One region of the Pantoea sp. F_5 genome, then DNA from elsewhere that is predicted to be linked to it. Evidence: predicted binding sites of a transcription regulator. Region 1 holds the regulator's gene; each other region holds the start of a gene.

Region 1 (5,749 bases):
TCATGACAGAACCACCTGTTTCCTGAAAAGCTCTGAGTATAGTCAGGCAATTCAAAGGATGTGCGGGTTCTAACATCAGGATTATAAAGTTAAATTCAGGCGGGTTGTTAGCAATCAAACGGTTTACGGGCAAAAGTCAGAATATGTCCTAATGCCGCCGGAACCGGCGCGCCTGAAAAGGTGAAACCATGATAACCTAAGCACAGGTCTCAAACTTAAGAACTTTGCTATGATTTTGAACGCCCGTCTGCAAACTGAACAATCCCCTGCTGATTCCCTGCCCATCCTGTTAATCCACGGTCTGTTTGGCAGTCTGGATAACCTTGGCGTGCTGGCGCGCGGGCTGAAAGATGCCGGGCCGCTGCTGCAGGTTGATGTCCGCAACCACGGACTCTCACCACGATCTGACGAGATGAACTACGCTGTAATGGCGCAGGACATGGTCGATACGCTGGATGCGCACGGCATTGAACGCGTCGCGGTGATCGGTCACTCAATGGGCGGCAAGATCGCCATGACCATGAGCGCGCTGGCACCGGACCGCATTGCGCGGCTGGTAATGATCGATATCGCCCCGGTCGACTACCAGACCCGCCGCCATGACGAGATCTTTGCCGGCATTCGTGCTGTAACCGACGCAGGCGTCTCATCCCGCAGTGAGGCGGCGACGATTATGCGCACGCTTATAGATGAAGAAGGGGTGATTCAGTTCCTGCTGAAGTCATTTCAGGCGGGCGAGTGGCGCTTCAACGTTCCGGTGCTATGGGATAACTACACCACGATTTCAGGCTGGCAGCCGGTTCCGGCCTGGGATCACCCGGCGCTGTTTATTCGCGGTGGCGACTCAGGCTATCTGGATAACCGCTACCGTGATGCGCTGCTGCAGCAGTTCCCGGCCGCGCAGGCACATGTTATTGGTGGCGCGGGACATTGGGTTCACGCAGAGAAACCCGATGCCGTTTTGCGCAGTGTCCGTCGCTTTTTTGCGCTTTAAAAGCAAATAGATGGCGGCAAAGGTTTAGGATTGGCGTCCGGAGTAAGCGTGAAGTATGATGGCGCGCTAAAATTTTGCCGCGCGTTCGTTTTGCTGCGGCAATGGCCAATAATTTATAATCTGCGCGGTGAGTGACTGGCGCCCGCCCCCATTCAGTTTTACTAAGCCATGGCAAAAGAACAGACTGACCGCACGACGCTCGATCTCTTTGCTGATGAGCGCCGCCCTGGTCGCCCCAAAACCAGTCCGCTTTCGCGTGATGAACAACTGCGCATTAACAAGCGCAATCAGCTTAAACGTGACAAAGGGCGCGGACTTCGTCGTGTCGAACTGAAAATGAACAGTGAAGCCGTCGATGCGCTCAACACGCTGGCAGAACAGCGCAATCTCAGCCGCAGCGAACTGATCGAACAGATGCTGCTGGCACAGCTCAAACTGGATTAATGCGGGCAAAACGCACGCAGGAGCAAATGTCGGGGCTTTAACCGTTCACCGGTTTTCTCTCGTCTGCTATTATTCGCTGAAATGTGCTGCGGCACACATCTCATTATCAGGATTTAAGAGGTTATTTTACTCATGGCACTCGTAGGCATCTTCTTTGGCAGCGATACCGGCAATACCGAAAACATTGCAAAAATGATCCAGAAACAGCTGGGTACAGACGTTGCAGAAGTGCATGACATCGCGAAAAGCACAAAAGAAGATCTGGAAGCGTTTGATATCCTGCTGCTGGGCATTCCGACCTGGTACTATGGTGAAGCGCAGTGCGACTGGGATGACTTTTTCCCGACGCTGGAAGAGATCGATTTCAACGGCAAGCTGGTTGCGCTGTTTGGCTGCGGCGATCAGGAAGATTACGCGGAGTACTTCTGTGATGCGATGGGCACGATCCGTGACATCATTGAGCCGCACGGTGCCGTAATTGTAGGCCACTGGTCAACTGAAGGTTATCACTTCGAGGCCTCAAAAGGGCTGGCCGATGATACCCACTTCCTGGGTCTGGCCATTGATGAAGATCGTCAGCCTGAACTGACTAACCAGCGTGTAGAGCAATGGGTTAAGCAGATTTCTGATGAACTGCAGCTGAAAGATATCCTCGAAGCCTGATCCTGTACGACTCAATGTGAGCGCCAGCTCACATTGAGGCAATGGAAATTCCTATAGAAATAATAGCCACATTTTTTTAACTTTCTCCGTTTAATCTGTAGAATACCCGCATCGATCTTCCGCTTATTTTTTCAGTCGGCAAGACTAAGCGATGTACCAACAGACATCTGCCAGAATCCTCCCCGGCCCGGTGACCTATCCCCCACAGCCCGTGATGATTCAGGCACGCCCTCTGGTTTTCATTTCATCGCTTCAGTTCTATAATGAGACGCAAATGAGAATGAGCGCAGATCGACATTCAAGGCGACAAGCCACAAAAGTGAATATAGTGACAGGACAAAATCCGCATGACTGACAACAACACCGCATTAAAGAAGGCTGGCCTGAAAGTGACGCTGCCCAGACTGAAAATTCTGGAAGTGCTTCAGGAACCTGAGTGCCATCACGTCAGTGCGGAAGATTTGTACAAACGCCTGATCGACATCGGCGAAGAGATTGGCCTGGCTACCGTTTACCGTGTCCTGAACCAGTTCGATGACGCTGGTATCGTGACCCGTCATAACTTTGAAGGCGGCAAATCTGTCTTCGAACTGACGCAGCAGCATCACCACGATCATCTGATCTGTCTGGATTGCGGCAAAGTTATTGAGTTCAGCGATGAGTCGATCGAAACGCGTCAGCGTGAAATCGCCACCCGTCATGGCATCAAGCTGACCAACCACAGCCTCTATCTCTATGGACACTGTACGCTGGGCGATTGCCGGGAAGACGAAACCCTGCACGACCAGTAACGCGGCCTGAAATAAAAAAACCGGTGAATTCACCGGTTTTTTTTCGTCTGTCTTCGGCTGTTGTATCAGGCCACCAGCGTCTCCTGCAGATAGCGCCAGCGTGGAATAGAGCTGCTGCAGTCCAGTATCGCCAGCGAGATACGGCTCTGATTATTGCCATTCATCATCTGCATTTCGCGATACTGTACGGTGATCTCTTTTTCATGATGAGAGAGGATGACGTGTTCGCAGGTGACAATGCGCATCCCTTCGCGCTGTCCCTGCAGCTGCCGGAAAAGCGCCTCGACCTCGTTCAGATTGCACTCTCTGCCCTTTGGAGTCACCATGCGGAACTCAGGATGAAAATAGGACATCAGCAGCTCAAAACTGTCGTCAGATCCGGCAGGCTGGTTAAAAATACGTTCAATGAGCTGATGTAAAACGACCACACTGTTTCTGGCTTCCAGGGCGAGAACTGTCATTTTTTTTCCTTCTGTAACCCGCTTTGCAACCTCTGAGAGCGCATAGCCTACCTGAAAGCGGATAATTCACACCCGGAAATTGATTAATTTTTTTAAACTCAGATTTCTCTCACAATGCAGCATTTAATCGGTTGCGGTTAGGTCAGAATAAATGTCGGCAATGATTAAAATCAGGGCAACAAAAAAGGGCGATAAGTCGCCCTTTTGTCATTTTATGAGGTCAGCCTCAAAAAAATTATTCGCCAGTTTTCGCCCAGGTATCACGAAGACCGACGGTGCGGTTAAACACCAGTTGCGATGGCGTAGAGTAAACGCTGTCGGCGCAGAAATAACCTTCACGCTCAAACTGGAACGGCGTGGTCGGTTCCACATCGCGCAGGCTCGGCTCCACAAAGCCCTGTTTGATCGCCAGTGACTCAGGGTTAATTACTGCCAGGAAGTCCTCTGCCGCGCCCGGATTTGGCACACTGAACAGACGATCATACAGGCGGAACTCTGCTGGTTGCGCGTGATCCGCAGATACCCAGTGAATGACCCCTTTGACCTTACGGCCATCGGCAGGATCTTTGCTCAGCGTATCTGTGTCGCTGGTACAGTAGATGCAGGTGATGTTGCCCGCTTCATCTTTAGCGACGCGCTCAGCACGAATGACATAGGCATTGCGCAGGCGAACTTCTTTGCCCAGTACCAGGCGCTTATATTGCTTGTTCGCCTCTTCGCGGAAATCGGCACGGTCGATCCAGATCTCGCGGCTGAACGGCACTTCACGCGTACCCATCTCCGGTTTACCCGGATGATTTGGCATGGTGATGATTTCGTTATGGCCTGCTGGCAGGTTTTCGATCACCACTTTCAGCGGGTCCAGTACAGCCATAGCACGTGGCGCATTCTCATTCAGGTCATCACGGATACAGGACTCCAGCGAGGCCATCTCCACAATATTATCCTGTTTGGTGACGCCAATACGACGGCAGAACTCGCGGATAGATGCTGCGGTGTAACCACGACGACGCAGACCTGAAACGGTCAGCATGCGCGGATCGTCCCAGCCTTCTACGTGCTTCTCGGTCACCAGCTGAGTGAGTTTGCGTTTCGACATCACCGCATACTCCAGATTCAGGCGCGAGAATTCATACTGACGCGGATGGACCGGAATGGTGATGTTATCCAGCACCCAGTCATAGAGTCGGCGGTTGTCCTGGAACTCCAGCGTACACAGCGAGTGCGTAATGCCTTCCAGCGCATCAGAGATGCAGTGGGTAAAGTCATACATCGGGTAGATGCACCACTTGTTGCCGGTCTGGTGGTGTTCCGCAAACTTGATGCGATAAAGCACCGGATCACGCATCACGATGAAATTAGAGGCCATGTCGATTTTAGCGCGCAGACAGGCAGTGCCTTCGGCAAACTCACCGTTTCGCATTTTCTCAAACAGCGCCAGGTTCTCTTCCACGCTGCGATCGCGATAAGGGCTGTTTTTGCCCGGCTCTTTCAGGGTGCCGCGATATTCGCGAATCTGATCCGGACTCAGCTCATCAACGTAGGCGAGACCTTTAGAAATCAGCTCGATGGCATAGTCATAAAGCTGATCAAAATAGTTTGATGAGTAACAGACCTCACCGCTCCACTCAAAACCCAGCCACTGGACGTCACGCTTGATGGATTCAACAAATTCCACATCCTCTTTAACCGGATTGGTATCGTCGAAACGCAGGTTGCATTGCCCCTGATAATCCTGGGCGATGCCAAAATTCAGACAGATCGATTTCGCATGACCAATATGCAGATAGCCATTGGGCTCCGGCGGAAAACGGGTATGCACGCAGCTGTGCTTACCGCTCGCCAAATCTTCGTCAATGATCTGACGAATAAAGTTAGTTGGGCGGGCTTCAGCCTCACTCATCTCAAAAATCCTCAATACGAATAACGGGTGATTTGTACCACGAAGTAACGGAGTATGATCCACAAAGCGTCTGAGGGAAACAACCGTTTGTTAAGCCTTTAAAACAAAAAAGGCAGGAATCGCTTCCTGCCTGTGGGGTTCTGTTGCGGGGATTAGCTTTTCACTTCATACAGCGGCGTTTCACCTGCCACCACCTGACCGCGGGCCAGTAATGTCAGACCGGCGAAATCATCGCTGTTGCTGACAACCACCGGACTCACCATCGAGCGGGCATTGGCGTTGAGGAATTCAAGGTCCATTTCCAGCACAGGTTGACCGGCGACCACCGTGGCCCCCTCTTCAACCAGGCGGGTAAAGCCTTTACCTTCCAGCGCCACGGTATCCAGTCCCATGTGCACCACAATCTCTACACCATTCTCCGTTTCCAGACAGAAGGCGTGATTGGTGTTGAAGATTTTCACCAGCGTACCGGCAATCGGAGCCACGACCCATT
Region 2 (5,749 bases), on a different contig from region 1:
ACCGTAACGCTGGCATACTGATTAACATCATAGGTGCCGCTCATCCCCATCACCGAATAGGGACTGACCTGATCGGTCGCGCTGCCGGTGACGGCGTTACCCTTATAGTCATACTTCTTCGGCACCTGTTTACCGTACCAGGTCAGGGTTGTCTGGAGTGAGAGATCCGGCATCGCCTGCCAGCTCAGCGTAGAATTGAGCGTATACGCCGGAATAATCGACAGGCGATCGCCGGTCTCTTTATTTTTGCTTTGCAGCATATACGTGAAGTTGTTGTTCCACGTTACGCTATCAGAGAACGGGACATTAACCGTACCTTCAAGCCCCTCAACCACCGCTTTTGGCACATTTTCCCATTTGTAGATATCGGTTTTGCCGTTAGACGCCGTGCCGGTGGGGGCCGTGCCTGCCTCTATTTTGTTCCGATAGTCGTTGCGGAACCAGGTCAGGCCCGCCTGATAGCCGTCGCGCTTCCATTCCAGTCCAATCTCTTTGTTGATGCTGTTTTCCGCTTTCAGGTCATCATTACCCATCAGATAACAGGCACCGGCACTGGCCGCGCAGCCCTGACCATTGCTGTAAAGCAGATAGTTCGGGTTAGTCTGGTAGAGGCTCGGCGCTTTATAAGCGCGCGCAATGCCCATTTTCAGGGTGAACTCATCGCCTAATCCCTGTGAGAGGTTGAGCGACGGGCTCCAGTTATCGCCGACAATCGAATGGTGATCGAAGCGCAGGCCAGGCGTCAGCATGGTACTGTCGGTCAGCTCAATATTGTCTTCCGCAAACAGTGAGAAGATTTCCGCCTGCGAATAGGGAGAGCGTCCGGTGGTGGCAATACCAGGAATCGAACCGTAGCTGGCGGCCTGCGTCGTCGAGGAAGGATCCTTCATCCGCTGCTGATTCCATTCCGTGCCAAAGGTTGCGGTCTGATTCACCAGCCACTCAAACGGCACGCTGATCTCGCTGTGCAGCAACACATCGTCCAGCTGGATGGTATTGAAGTTGCTGTTGGAAAATATACCTTCAGTGCCGCCCGCCAGCCCTTCATTCAGACGCGAGTTGCGGGTGTTTTCATACTGCGCATAGGTAGTGGTGCTGATGCCATTATCCCAGGCACCGGTCCACTTAACAGAAAAGTTCTGCCGATAAAGCCGGTTGGTTTCGTCACCATATTTGCTTTTCACAAGCGCGTTGGTATTAGTGTTCTGGGTGTCGCCAGCATAGAGGTTGCCCTGACGGCTGTAACCGGCCCCCACTTCGAGCGCCTGCATCGGTGCAAACGCCCAGCGCAGCAGGCCATGAATATCTTTATTGACTGAACCTTCGCGGCCCGCCGGGTAGGATCCCGCGTAACTGCCGGTGCGGTCTGCGGCGTGACCTTCATTGATGTCGTAAGCATCGGCCTGCGTTTTTGCCAGACCGCCATAGAGCCGGAAACTGACATCATCGCCCAGCGGTCCTTCAAGACTGAAGTTGGTACGCCGCGTTGCGCCCTCATCCTTGTGTTGCGGCACGTTATAATAGGCGCTCCACGAGCCGTGCCACTGATTATCCATCTCTTTTTTGGTGATGATATTGACCACACCACCCGCCGCGCCATTGCCGTAGCGGGCCGCTGCCGGACCGCGGATGACGTCAATCCGGTCAATGATCTCTGGCGGTACCCAGTTAGTGTCGCCGCGTGTGTCACGCTCGCCACGCCAGCCCAGCCGCACCGCATTGCGGCTGGTCACCGGCAGGCCATCGATCAGGATCAGGGTATTTTCCGGCCCCATACCACGGATATCGATCTGACGGTTGTTACCGCGCTGGCCGCTGGTGGAGTTACCGGTCAGGTTGACACCGGGCATGGTGCGGATGATTTCGGCGACGTCGCGCGCAGGGGGATGTTTTTTGATTTCGTCGGCGGTAATGGTCGACACGCCAGGGGCCTGCAGCGTCTGCTCAGCGGCGGTGACCATCATGGTACCGTCGTGGATCGTATCTGACGTGTTGCTGATTGCCGGGTCGCTGTGGGCTTCGGCAGCCACTGCGCCAGCAGAAATGAGAGAGGCCGCGAAACCCAGTTCAATCATAATGGCTAACGAAAGCCGGGATAACTTTTTCATTTTTCTGTTCCTGGAGTGCCAGCGAGCGTGCCACTGCCGGCGAACCGGTAAAAAGGTCATAACCTTGCCTGCAACGCATTACCCCCTCCCGCTACACCTGCTTCAGAACCGCGTTACGTCCGTCTGAAATCCAATGCGGCAGAGAAAATGCGCGCGCTCCCTGTTGAGCGGAAACACACTATTGCAAATGCAAATAATTATCAATACTATTATCTGTAACATGCATGACCCCAGGCAAGTGTGATTGAATCATGGCGCGAATGGCGTGGTTAAACGAAGAGACCGGCAGCGAACGCTGGTGGCAGCAGCGGCAGCAGCAGGGCATTCCCCTGATTGAACCCGGCGAAAAGGGCACCTGTCAGGTCACTTTTTTCTGGCGTGACCCCCAGGGTGACCCGCTGCACTCTGATACCCGGCGCGTCTGGATCAACATTACCGGCGTAACCGATCATCATCACACAGCCTCACCGTCCTCCTTAACACCTGTTCCTGATACCGATGTCTGGTGGTGGCAAACCACCCTGCCTGCTGACTGGCGCGGCAGCTACTGCCTGATCCCTGACAACCAGACAGAGACGTTTGCCGGGCAGGCTGATATGCAGGCGCTGCGCCAGTGGTGGGGTCAGAAATTCCGGCAGGCACAAAGCGATCCGCTCAATCCGCTGCGAAGCTGGTCGGCCGGGCGCGGCATGAGCGTCTCGCCGCTGCATCTGCCGCACGCGCCTGAGCAGCAGGTATGGCGTGCAGTTGATGAAGGTCACGCCACCCCTATTCCGCTGCAGCAATATCTCTGGCGCAGCCAGCGACTGGGCAATCAGCGTCAGGTCTGGCTTTGTGTCACCGGTGAGGCAGATGCTGCCGATCGTCCGCTGGCACTACTGCTGGATGGTCAGTTCTGGACACTCAGCATGCCCGTTGCCGGTCCGCTTGAGCAACTCACTGAGGCAGGCGAACTGCCTCCTGCGGTCTATGTCATGATCGACATTATTGACCGCGAACACCGCACGCGTGAGCTGACCTGTAATCCCGATTTCTGGCTGGCGATTCAGCATGAGCTGTTACCACAAATTCAGCAGTGGGCACCGTTTCGGGCCAACAGCACGCTGGTGGCCGGACAGAGTTTTGGCGGCCTTTCGGCCGCTTACGCTACCCTGACCTGGCCTGAAACCTTTGCGGGTGCCATCAGTCTTTCCGGTTCGTTCTGGTGGCCCGCGCGCGACGACCCGAATGGCTGGCTGCCGCAGCAGTTACAGCAGGGTTTGCTGCAGGCACCCTCCCGGCGCTTTTATCTGGAGGCGGGACGGCGCGAACGGCTGATTCTGGCGGCAAACGAGCTGTTTCAGCGCGATCTCACCGCGGCAGGACATCAGGTCAGCTATCACCCGGTTGAAGGGGGTCACGATGCGCTATGCTGGCGCGGCGGGCTGCTGGCAGGCCTTAAAGCTCTATGGCAATCGCCATAACCTACTGATATCCCGCCGCCTGTGCGCCATTAAAAGAAAAAGGATACGCAGCAGAGCGCCGCTAACGCGCCCGGCGACTTCGGACAGGAGACTAACATGCAACAACTCAATCCTTTCGACGATCCACAGCAGGATTGTCAGGTGCTGAAAAACGATCAGCAGCAGTACAGCTTATGGCCCGCCTTTTGTACGGTTCCGCCAGGGTGGCAGCCTGTTTATGGGCCCGAACCACAGGCCCGTTGCCTGAGCTGGCTGAATGAAAACTGGCACGATATCCGTCCGGTCATGACGCAGGACAGCGGGAGCCGCAATGTCTGAGACCACTCTGAACCCGCTGACAGAACAAAAAACGTTGCCGCTGGTGGCCGCGCAGCCCGGCATCTGGATCGCTGAGCAGTTATCCCCCTATTCCAATGCCTACGCCGTGGCGCATTTCGTTGAACTGCGTGGTGCGCTGAACAGCGCGCTGCTGTCTCGCGCCATCGTTGCCGGCATGCAGGAAGCGGACACGCTGAATATGGCCTTTGGCGAGCAGGAGGGTGAACCGCTGCAGTGGCTTACCCCCCAGCATTTTCGCGCGCCTGAAATGATCGATCTGCGCGATGCCGCCGATCCGGAGGCCGCCGCACGGGCGCTGATGCAGCAGGATATGTCTGGCGATCTGCGGGTGCTGAGCGGTGCGCCGCTCTATCATCACAGCCTGCTTCGGCTGGGCGAGGATCACTGGTACTGGTATCAGCGCTACCATCATCTGGTGATCGATGGTTTCAGCTTCACCGCCCTGACCCGCCGTATCGCCCATCTCTACAGCGCCTGGCAGCACGGCGACACGCCGGAGCCGAGCCCCTTTGTCCCGTTCAGCGAGGTCGTCGACGAGTATCAGCGCTATCACAACTCTTCAGCCTGGCAGCGCGATCGCCAGTTCTGGCTGGAAAAAGGTGCGCAGTTGCCTGCGCCCGCCTCGCTGTCTGCGCTGCCGCTGGCAGGTCAGAGCGCCAGCACCGATCTGCTACGACACACATTTGCCCTGGAGCGACACACCTTTCAGGCGTTGCTGGCGCATACCCAGCAGCAGAATCTCAGCGCGGCGGACACCGCCTTTGCGCTGGTGGCGCTGTGGCTGGCGCGCCTCACCGGTCAGAACGACTTTGCCGCTGGTTTCATCTTTATGCGCCGCATCGGCTCGGCCGCGCTCTGCGCCACCGGTCCGGTGATCAACGTATTGCCTGTGGCCATCCATTACGATCCGGCACAGCCGCTGGCGGCACTGGCCGCGCAGCTGGCGGGCGAGGTCAGAAAAATGCGCCGTCATCAGCGTTACGACGCTGAACAGGTGCAGCGCGATCTGGGGCGATTGGGTGACAGCGCTCCGCTCTATGGGCCGGTGATTAACCTGAAGATGTTCGACTATCAGCTCGATTTCGCCGGCATTGAAGGCATCACTCATCAGCTGGCGTCAGGCCCGGTCCGCGATCTGGAGATTGCTATCTATCTCAGCGAACAGGGCGACCTGACGCTGGAACTACTGGCCAATGCAGAGCGCTACAGCGAAACCGTGCTGAAGCAACATGCCAGCCGCTTTGGTCTGCTGCTTCAGCAGCTTGCCGTCCGGCCAGCGTGCGCCTGTGGCGAGCTGGATATGCTGATGCCGGAAGAACATCAGCAGCTGGCAGCGGTCAATCAGACTGCCGTGATGCTGCCTGCAGAGACGCTAAGCAGCCTGCTGCTGCTGCAGGCGCAGCGTACGCCGCGCGCCATGGCGCTGACGGATGAGGCGCATGAGCTTACTTATCAGCAGATGCAGCAGCAGGTCGCCGCGCTGGGACAACAGCTGATTGCGCAGGGTGTGACGCGGGGTGACATCGTCGCCGTGGCGCTGCCGCGCTCAGTCTTTTTATCGCTGGCGCTACAGGCGATTGTCAGCGTGGGTGCAACCTGGCTGCCGCTTGATACCGGCTACCCGGATGATCGGCTGAAGATGATGCTGGAAGATGCCGCGCCGAAAATGCTGATCACCTGCCGCGAACTGGCAGACAGGCTGGCGGCTCTCTCACCGGTCGCGCCGCTGTTTTATGAGGCTCTATTATCCCCCATTGATAGCGTGCGGACACAGGACCCCCGTCCGCATGATGGTGCCTACATCATCTATACCTCCGGCTCGACCGGTCGGCCAAAAGG
Region 3 (5,749 bases), on a different contig from region 1:
GCTGGCCACGGCGCGCAGTGCTCGCTTTGGTGGACACGCCACGCTGTTCCTGGCGCAACAGACCCAGCAGCCCGGTCAGGATGCACGCCGCGCCTGGGCACCCTGGGTTGGCGGACTGACTATCTGGCCGCTGGACTGTGCGCACGTCGAAATCATCTCACCGCGCATGTTCAGGCAGATCGGCCCACGACTGCAGCAGTGTCTGGCGGCGCTGATTCCCTGAGCCGTCCTGACCTGCGCTTTTTTCGCCGGAGAGGGCGCGGGTCAGCCTCTGCCCAGCGGTACAATCATCGGCGTACCGGCCACCGGATCGCTGATGATAATGCAGCGCAGGCCATAGATCGTTTCTATCAGTTCCGGCGTTACAATCTCCGCCGGTTTCCCTTCGGCAACGATTTTCCCGTCGCGCATCGCTATCAGGTGGCTGGCGTAGCGGCACGCCTGATTAAGATCGTGCAGCACCACCACCAGCGTTCGTCCATGCTGCTGATTGAGATCCTGCATTAATTCCAGCAGTTCAATCTGATGGGCAATATCCAGCCAGGTGGTCGGTTCATCCAGCAGCAATAGCGGTGTCTGCTGAGCCAGCACCATCGCAATCCACACCCGCTGCCGCTGACCGCCAGAGAGCGTATCAACCTGCTGCTGCGCTAAATCGGCCACGCCAGTGGCCTGCATGGCCTGCTGCACCGCCGCCTCATCTTCCTGTCGCCAGCGCCCAAACAACGACTGGTGCGGATAACGCCCGCGCGACACCAGTTCGCTGACGCTGATACCTGCAGGCGCGTTCGAGCTTTGCGGCAGCAGCCCTAGCCGGCGTGCCACCTCTTTGGTCGCGTAGTGAGCAATGGTATTGCCATCCAGCAGCACCTCACCCTGCAGCGGCGAGACCAGGCGGCTTAAGGTACGCAGCAGCGTTGATTTTCCGCAGGCGTTGGGACCGATGATCACGGTCAGTTCACCGTCAGGGATCGCCACAGAGAGATTCTCCGCCACGATTTTTTTGTCATAGCCCAGCGTCAGCGCGTCGCCCTGCAATCGTGTTGTCACTTTCATTGGCGTCGTGCCTCCCGCACCAGTAGCGCAATCAGATAGAGTCCGCCCAGGCTGACCGTGATCACGCCAACCGGCAGCTGATAAGGCAGGAAAAAGTGCTGCGCGGCGTAATCCGCGGCGATTAACAGCAGCGCGCCACACAACGCAGCCAGCGGCAGCGCGCCTTTGGTGCCACCACTGAGACGTCGCGCAATCTGCGGTGCCAGCAGCGCAATAAAGGAGATCGGACCGACCAGCGCCGTCGAGGCGGCGGTGAGGATAACGCCCGTCAGCATCAGCATGACGCGGCTGCGCTCAACCGGAACGCCCAGCGCGCAGGCCGTGTCATCACCCATCTCCAGCAGTCGCATGCGGCGGGCCAGCATGCCTGTTGCCAGCAGCGCCAGCAGCAGCACGGCGATCACCGGCGTGGTTTTCGCCCAGGTAATGCCGTTAAGTGAACCGGCGCTCCAGAGCCCGGCGCTCAGTGCCGCCTCCAGTGAAGCACTGATAATCAGCCAGCTGTTCAGCGCCATCAGCAGCGCCCGCACGCTGATGCCCACAATAATCAGCCGAAAGGTCTCCACGCCGTTGCGCCAGCTGAACAGCCAGACCACACCCGCCGTGAGCAGCCCGCCTGCCAGTGCCGCCAGCGTCATCCCTTCCATGTTTTGCTGGAACAGCACCAGCGCCACCAGCACGCCGCTGTAAGCGCCGGTGTTAAAACCCAGAATATCGGGACTGCCCAGCGGGTTCCGCAGCAGCGACTGAAAAATCGCCCCACTGACGCCCAGCGCTGCACCAATCAGCAGGGCCATCATGACGCGCGGCAGACGCCACTCCAGCACAATGAGCTGAACATTGCGCGCCGCCTCGCCGTTGAAAAGTGCCCATAACTGGCTGGCGGAGATCGGTAAGGTGCCGCGCGTGACGCCCAGAAAAGCCAGTACCCCGCAGGCCATCAACAGCAGTAACGCATTGATCATCATCCGTGTCATATTTGCCCTCTTCCCAGCTTTCGGCGCACCAGCACAATCAGCATCGGCGCACCGAGAATGGCCGTAACAATTGACACGCGCAGTTCACCCGGCACCAGCAGCCGTCCCAGAATATCGGCGGCCAGCAGCAGACAGGGCGTGATTACAAGGGTTCCCGGCAGCATCCAGCGATGATCGTTGCCCAACAGCCAGCGGGCCAGATGCGGTGTCATTAACCCAACAAAGGCGATGGGTCCGACTGCCGCCGTCGCCGCACCGCTCAGCAGTGCAATCGCCAGCAATCCCACCAGTTGAGTACGCATCACACGGGTGCCCAGCGCGGTTGCCATATCCCCGCCCATACTCAGGCTGTTGAGCGAAGGTGCCAGCAGTAGCGCCAGCAGGCTTCCGGCAACGACCGCCGGAAAGACAGTGTGCAGAATGGCGAAATTGCGGATATCCAGCGAACCGCTGTGCCAGAAACGCAGATGATCGTAAATATCGGGATTAAGCAGCGACAGTCCAGACGTTAAACCCTCCAGCACCGCACCCAGCGCCACGCCTGCCAGCGTCAGACGCAGCGGATTAACGCGCCCGCCGCCGATCGCCCCCGTCAGGGCCACCAGCAGCGACGCCAGCAGTGCGCCCGTAAAAGCAAAACCCAGCCATTCTGCAGGTGAATCTGCGCCAGAGAGGGCGATGCCGAGCACCACCGCAAAACCCGCTCCGGCATTAACACCAAGAATGCCTGGGTCGGCCAGTGGATTGCGCGTCAGGCTCTGCATCAGTGCGCCTGCCAGACCTAAACTGATCCCGGACAGCAATCCCGCCAGGGTTCGCGGCAGCCGGGCATCGCGCACGATCACACAATCGACGCGGCTACAGTCGGAAAGTAAAGCATGTAAAACATCATGAAAGGGGATAGATCTGGCACCGAGCATCAGGCTGAGCGCGATAAGCAACAATAGCACTATCCCTGAACCGGCTATTGCATGGAGTGGACGCATAACATTTAAACCTTCACGGATTCAACATAGCTCGCAATTGCGAGTCTTTATGATAATGATACTTGTTATCGTTATTGGCTGTTTTTTTGTATGTTACCATGACTCTCAGAGTCAATAATGAAGAAAATGGGTGGATAAAAGCGACGCTATGAACAAACCATCCCACTTTATCGAGCTTACTCTGCTGAAACCCATCCCGCCTTTCGCGCCCTGTTTATCGTCCGCTTTATCTCGATTAGCGCTCCCGGCATGCTGGCGCTGACGGTCCCGGTTCAGATTCAGCAACTGACGCAATCGCCGCTACTGGCAGGACTGGCGTTGACGCTGGCCGAAGCCGGTATGTTTATCGGCCTGCTGACCGGCTGCGTGCTGGCCGATCGCCTTAAGCGCCGTCGCCTGATCCTGTTTGCCCGATCCACCTCTGGTCTGGGCTTTGCCGCGTTGTGCATTAATGCCCTGCTCCCTTAACCGTCGGTCATCGCCGTCTTCGTGCCAGGACTCTGGAATGGCTTTTTCGGCGCGACAGGCGTCACGGCGCTGGTCGGGCGTGAGATTCTGATGAAGGCGGATGCCATCAGCGCTGGGGCTGATGTACGGTGCCGTGCCGCTGGGTGCTGCGACGGGTGCGCTGACAAGCGGACGGCTGGCGCAGTCGCCACAGCCGGGCGGTCTGAGTCAGGCCAGAGCCATCGCGACCTTCGTCGCACTGGCTCTGTTCAGCCTGATGCCGTGGTTCAGCCTGAGTCTGATCTGCCTCATGGCCTTTGGTCAGTGCCATCAGCAGCCTGGTGCAGTATGCGATGATTCAGACGCTGACGCCCGATGCACTGCCTGGCAGGATCAACAGCCTCTGGACAGCGCAGAATGTCACCGGCGATGCGACAGGTGCAGCAATCATTGGCGCGATGGGTTCACTGCTGTTGCCGCAGCAGGCAGCCGCCCTCTCTGCTCTGGCAGCCACCGTGCTGGGTATCGTCATGTGGCTGCTCATGGCCCGCCTGCGACGCTATCAACTGCCTGCCCCCGCCGAGGCCACATCATGATTTCACGAACAGCGCTTCCAGCCGTGACAGCAAATTACTGGCGCTGTAGTAGTCGAGACGAAAGCTATCCAGCCCCAGCGCATAGACCGCTTTAGCGCGCACCGCCGGGGTTTGCGCCAGGAAAGGGTTACTCATCACCTGCGCAGCAGTGTTATCTTCGGCGGCAAACAGCAGATAAGTCCGTCCATTCAGGCCTGCCGCCAGATTTTCACCTGACAGCTGAAGAATATCTTTACGCTGTCCCATGCTGTGACCGGACGGAAGCGTCGCTGGTGGCGTTGCCAACGTGAAGCCCAGCTCCTGCAGTAACTTCCCCTGTGCCGATGCCTCTGTCCAAAGATTCACTGCCCGACCATCCCCGTTCCACACCATCGCAGAAACCGGTTGCGGAGGCAGGGTCAGCTTTACTTTCAGCGCCTTTTCACGCGCGTCGGACTCGCTTATCCGGGCAGCAGCATCCGCCTCATGTCCGGTCGCCTCACCCAGCAGTGTCACCAGCTGCTGCCAGCTTTTATCGTCATAGTTGACGACCAGTACCGGCGCAATAGCTGAGAGCTGATCGGCCAGTTTGATCGCTGAATCATTACCGGTGGCGCTGACCACAATCAGGTCTGGCGCTTCTGCAGCAATCGCTTCAGCATTGGGTTCACCAATATAGAGCCGCTTTACGCCACGCTGTTTTGCCACACGACTCCACTGCCGGAAGAATCCCTGCTCATCAGCCAGCCGGCTGCCAGGTGCGGTTGCGCCACTGGCGACGACCGGTGCATCAATTGCCAGCAGCGATCCGGTCAGGGTAACACTGGTCGAGACAATGCGAGTCGGTGCCTGAGCCAGGGTGACCTGACCTTTTGCCCCGGCGATGGTTCGCGGCCAGCCGCTCTGTGCAACAGCGGTCACGCTGAACAGCGTGATACTCAGGAAAAACAGCACTAATGCCGACGTTACCCCCTGTTTAGTCATTTGTTTTCATCCTTTTACTCTCCGGTAATCCGGGCGACAACTTGTGCTGATTTGACCAACTAAACCTGCCGAATCACCGCGTATTTATTGACACCTTTGGCTAATCGACGTAGGTTACTGCAACATAATACAAATGATAATCATTATTAGTTATCTTATCATTTATAGGTGCAATTATGGTGGAATCGCTGGCATTTGAACATCCCCTGCTGCAGGATTTTCCGGCACTCTGTCGTGGCTTCCTGTTTACCTCTCCCTGGCGAAGTCTGACGACTCAGGGCTGTTTTACGACACTCACTGCCCCGGTAAACCAGGGCGAGCAGCTGACCGGAGAGTTTCAGCAACAACTACAGCATCATTTTGCCTCGGCCAGAAAACAGGGCATAGCCCATCCCATTCTGGTGGGTGCGATCCCGTTCGATGTGGATCAGCCCGCAGCACTGTTTATCCCTGAGTCGTATCAGACCTTTCAGCGTGACGATCTGAAAGCCCGCGCCTCATCGGCTGAAAGCGATCTGCCAGAAGTTCGTCGCCGTACGGCGCTGCCGGATCACGACACCTTCACTGACATCGTTGCGCAGGCCGTGGCAGCCACGCAGCGCGGCGATCCGGATAAAGTGGTGCTGTCGCGGCTGATGGAAATTGTGGCGGAACAGCCGGTTGATACGGCCGCCCTGATGCAGCGCATCGTGGCGCAGAACCCTGACAGCTATCACTTTCATCT

The links. The regulator Fur, encoded in region 1, represses iron uptake genes when iron is present. The targets are predictions, from matches to a motif close to ATAATAATGAGAACNACTATCAA.
Region 2: fes (enterochelin esterase) is a predicted target of Fur. The motif match lies at 2,296-2,318, and genes of this name have one in related genera.
Region 3: fepD (Fe(3+)-siderophore ABC transporter permease) is a predicted target of Fur. The motif match lies at 3,069-3,091, and genes of this name have one in related genera.

Annotation. Positions count from the first base shown of each region.
Region 1 is NZ_VWUO01000009.1:70,964-76,712, reverse strand. It holds gene ybfF (esterase) at 230-994, shown strand; gene ybfE (LexA regulated protein) at 1,163-1,438, shown strand; gene fldA (flavodoxin FldA) at 1,571-2,101, shown strand; gene fur (ferric iron uptake transcriptional regulator) at 2,449-2,892, shown strand; gene F3I44_RS13535 (hypothetical protein) at 2,958-3,353, opposite strand; gene glnS (glutamine--tRNA ligase) at 3,589-5,256, opposite strand; gene nagE (N-acetylglucosamine-specific PTS transporter subunit IIBC) at 5,409-5,749, opposite strand, start outside.
Region 2 is NZ_VWUO01000008.1:21,063-26,811, forward strand. It holds gene F3I44_RS12185 (TonB-dependent siderophore receptor) at 1-2,108, opposite strand, end outside; gene fes (enterochelin esterase) at 2,360-3,571, shown strand; gene F3I44_RS12195 (MbtH family protein) at 3,668-3,889, shown strand; gene F3I44_RS12200 (enterobactin synthase subunit F) at 3,882-5,749, shown strand, end outside.
Region 3 is NZ_VWUO01000008.1:28,651-34,399, forward strand. It holds gene F3I44_RS12200 (enterobactin synthase subunit F) at 1-223, shown strand, start outside; gene F3I44_RS12205 (ATP-binding cassette domain-containing protein) at 265-1,056, opposite strand; gene fepG (iron-enterobactin ABC transporter permease) at 1,053-2,033, opposite strand; gene fepD (Fe(3+)-siderophore ABC transporter permease) at 2,030-3,019, opposite strand; partial or broken gene F3I44_RS12220 (MFS transporter) at 3,168-4,062, shown strand; gene fepB (Fe2+-enterobactin ABC transporter substrate-binding protein) at 4,057-5,025, opposite strand; gene F3I44_RS12230 (isochorismate synthase) at 5,202-5,749, shown strand, end outside.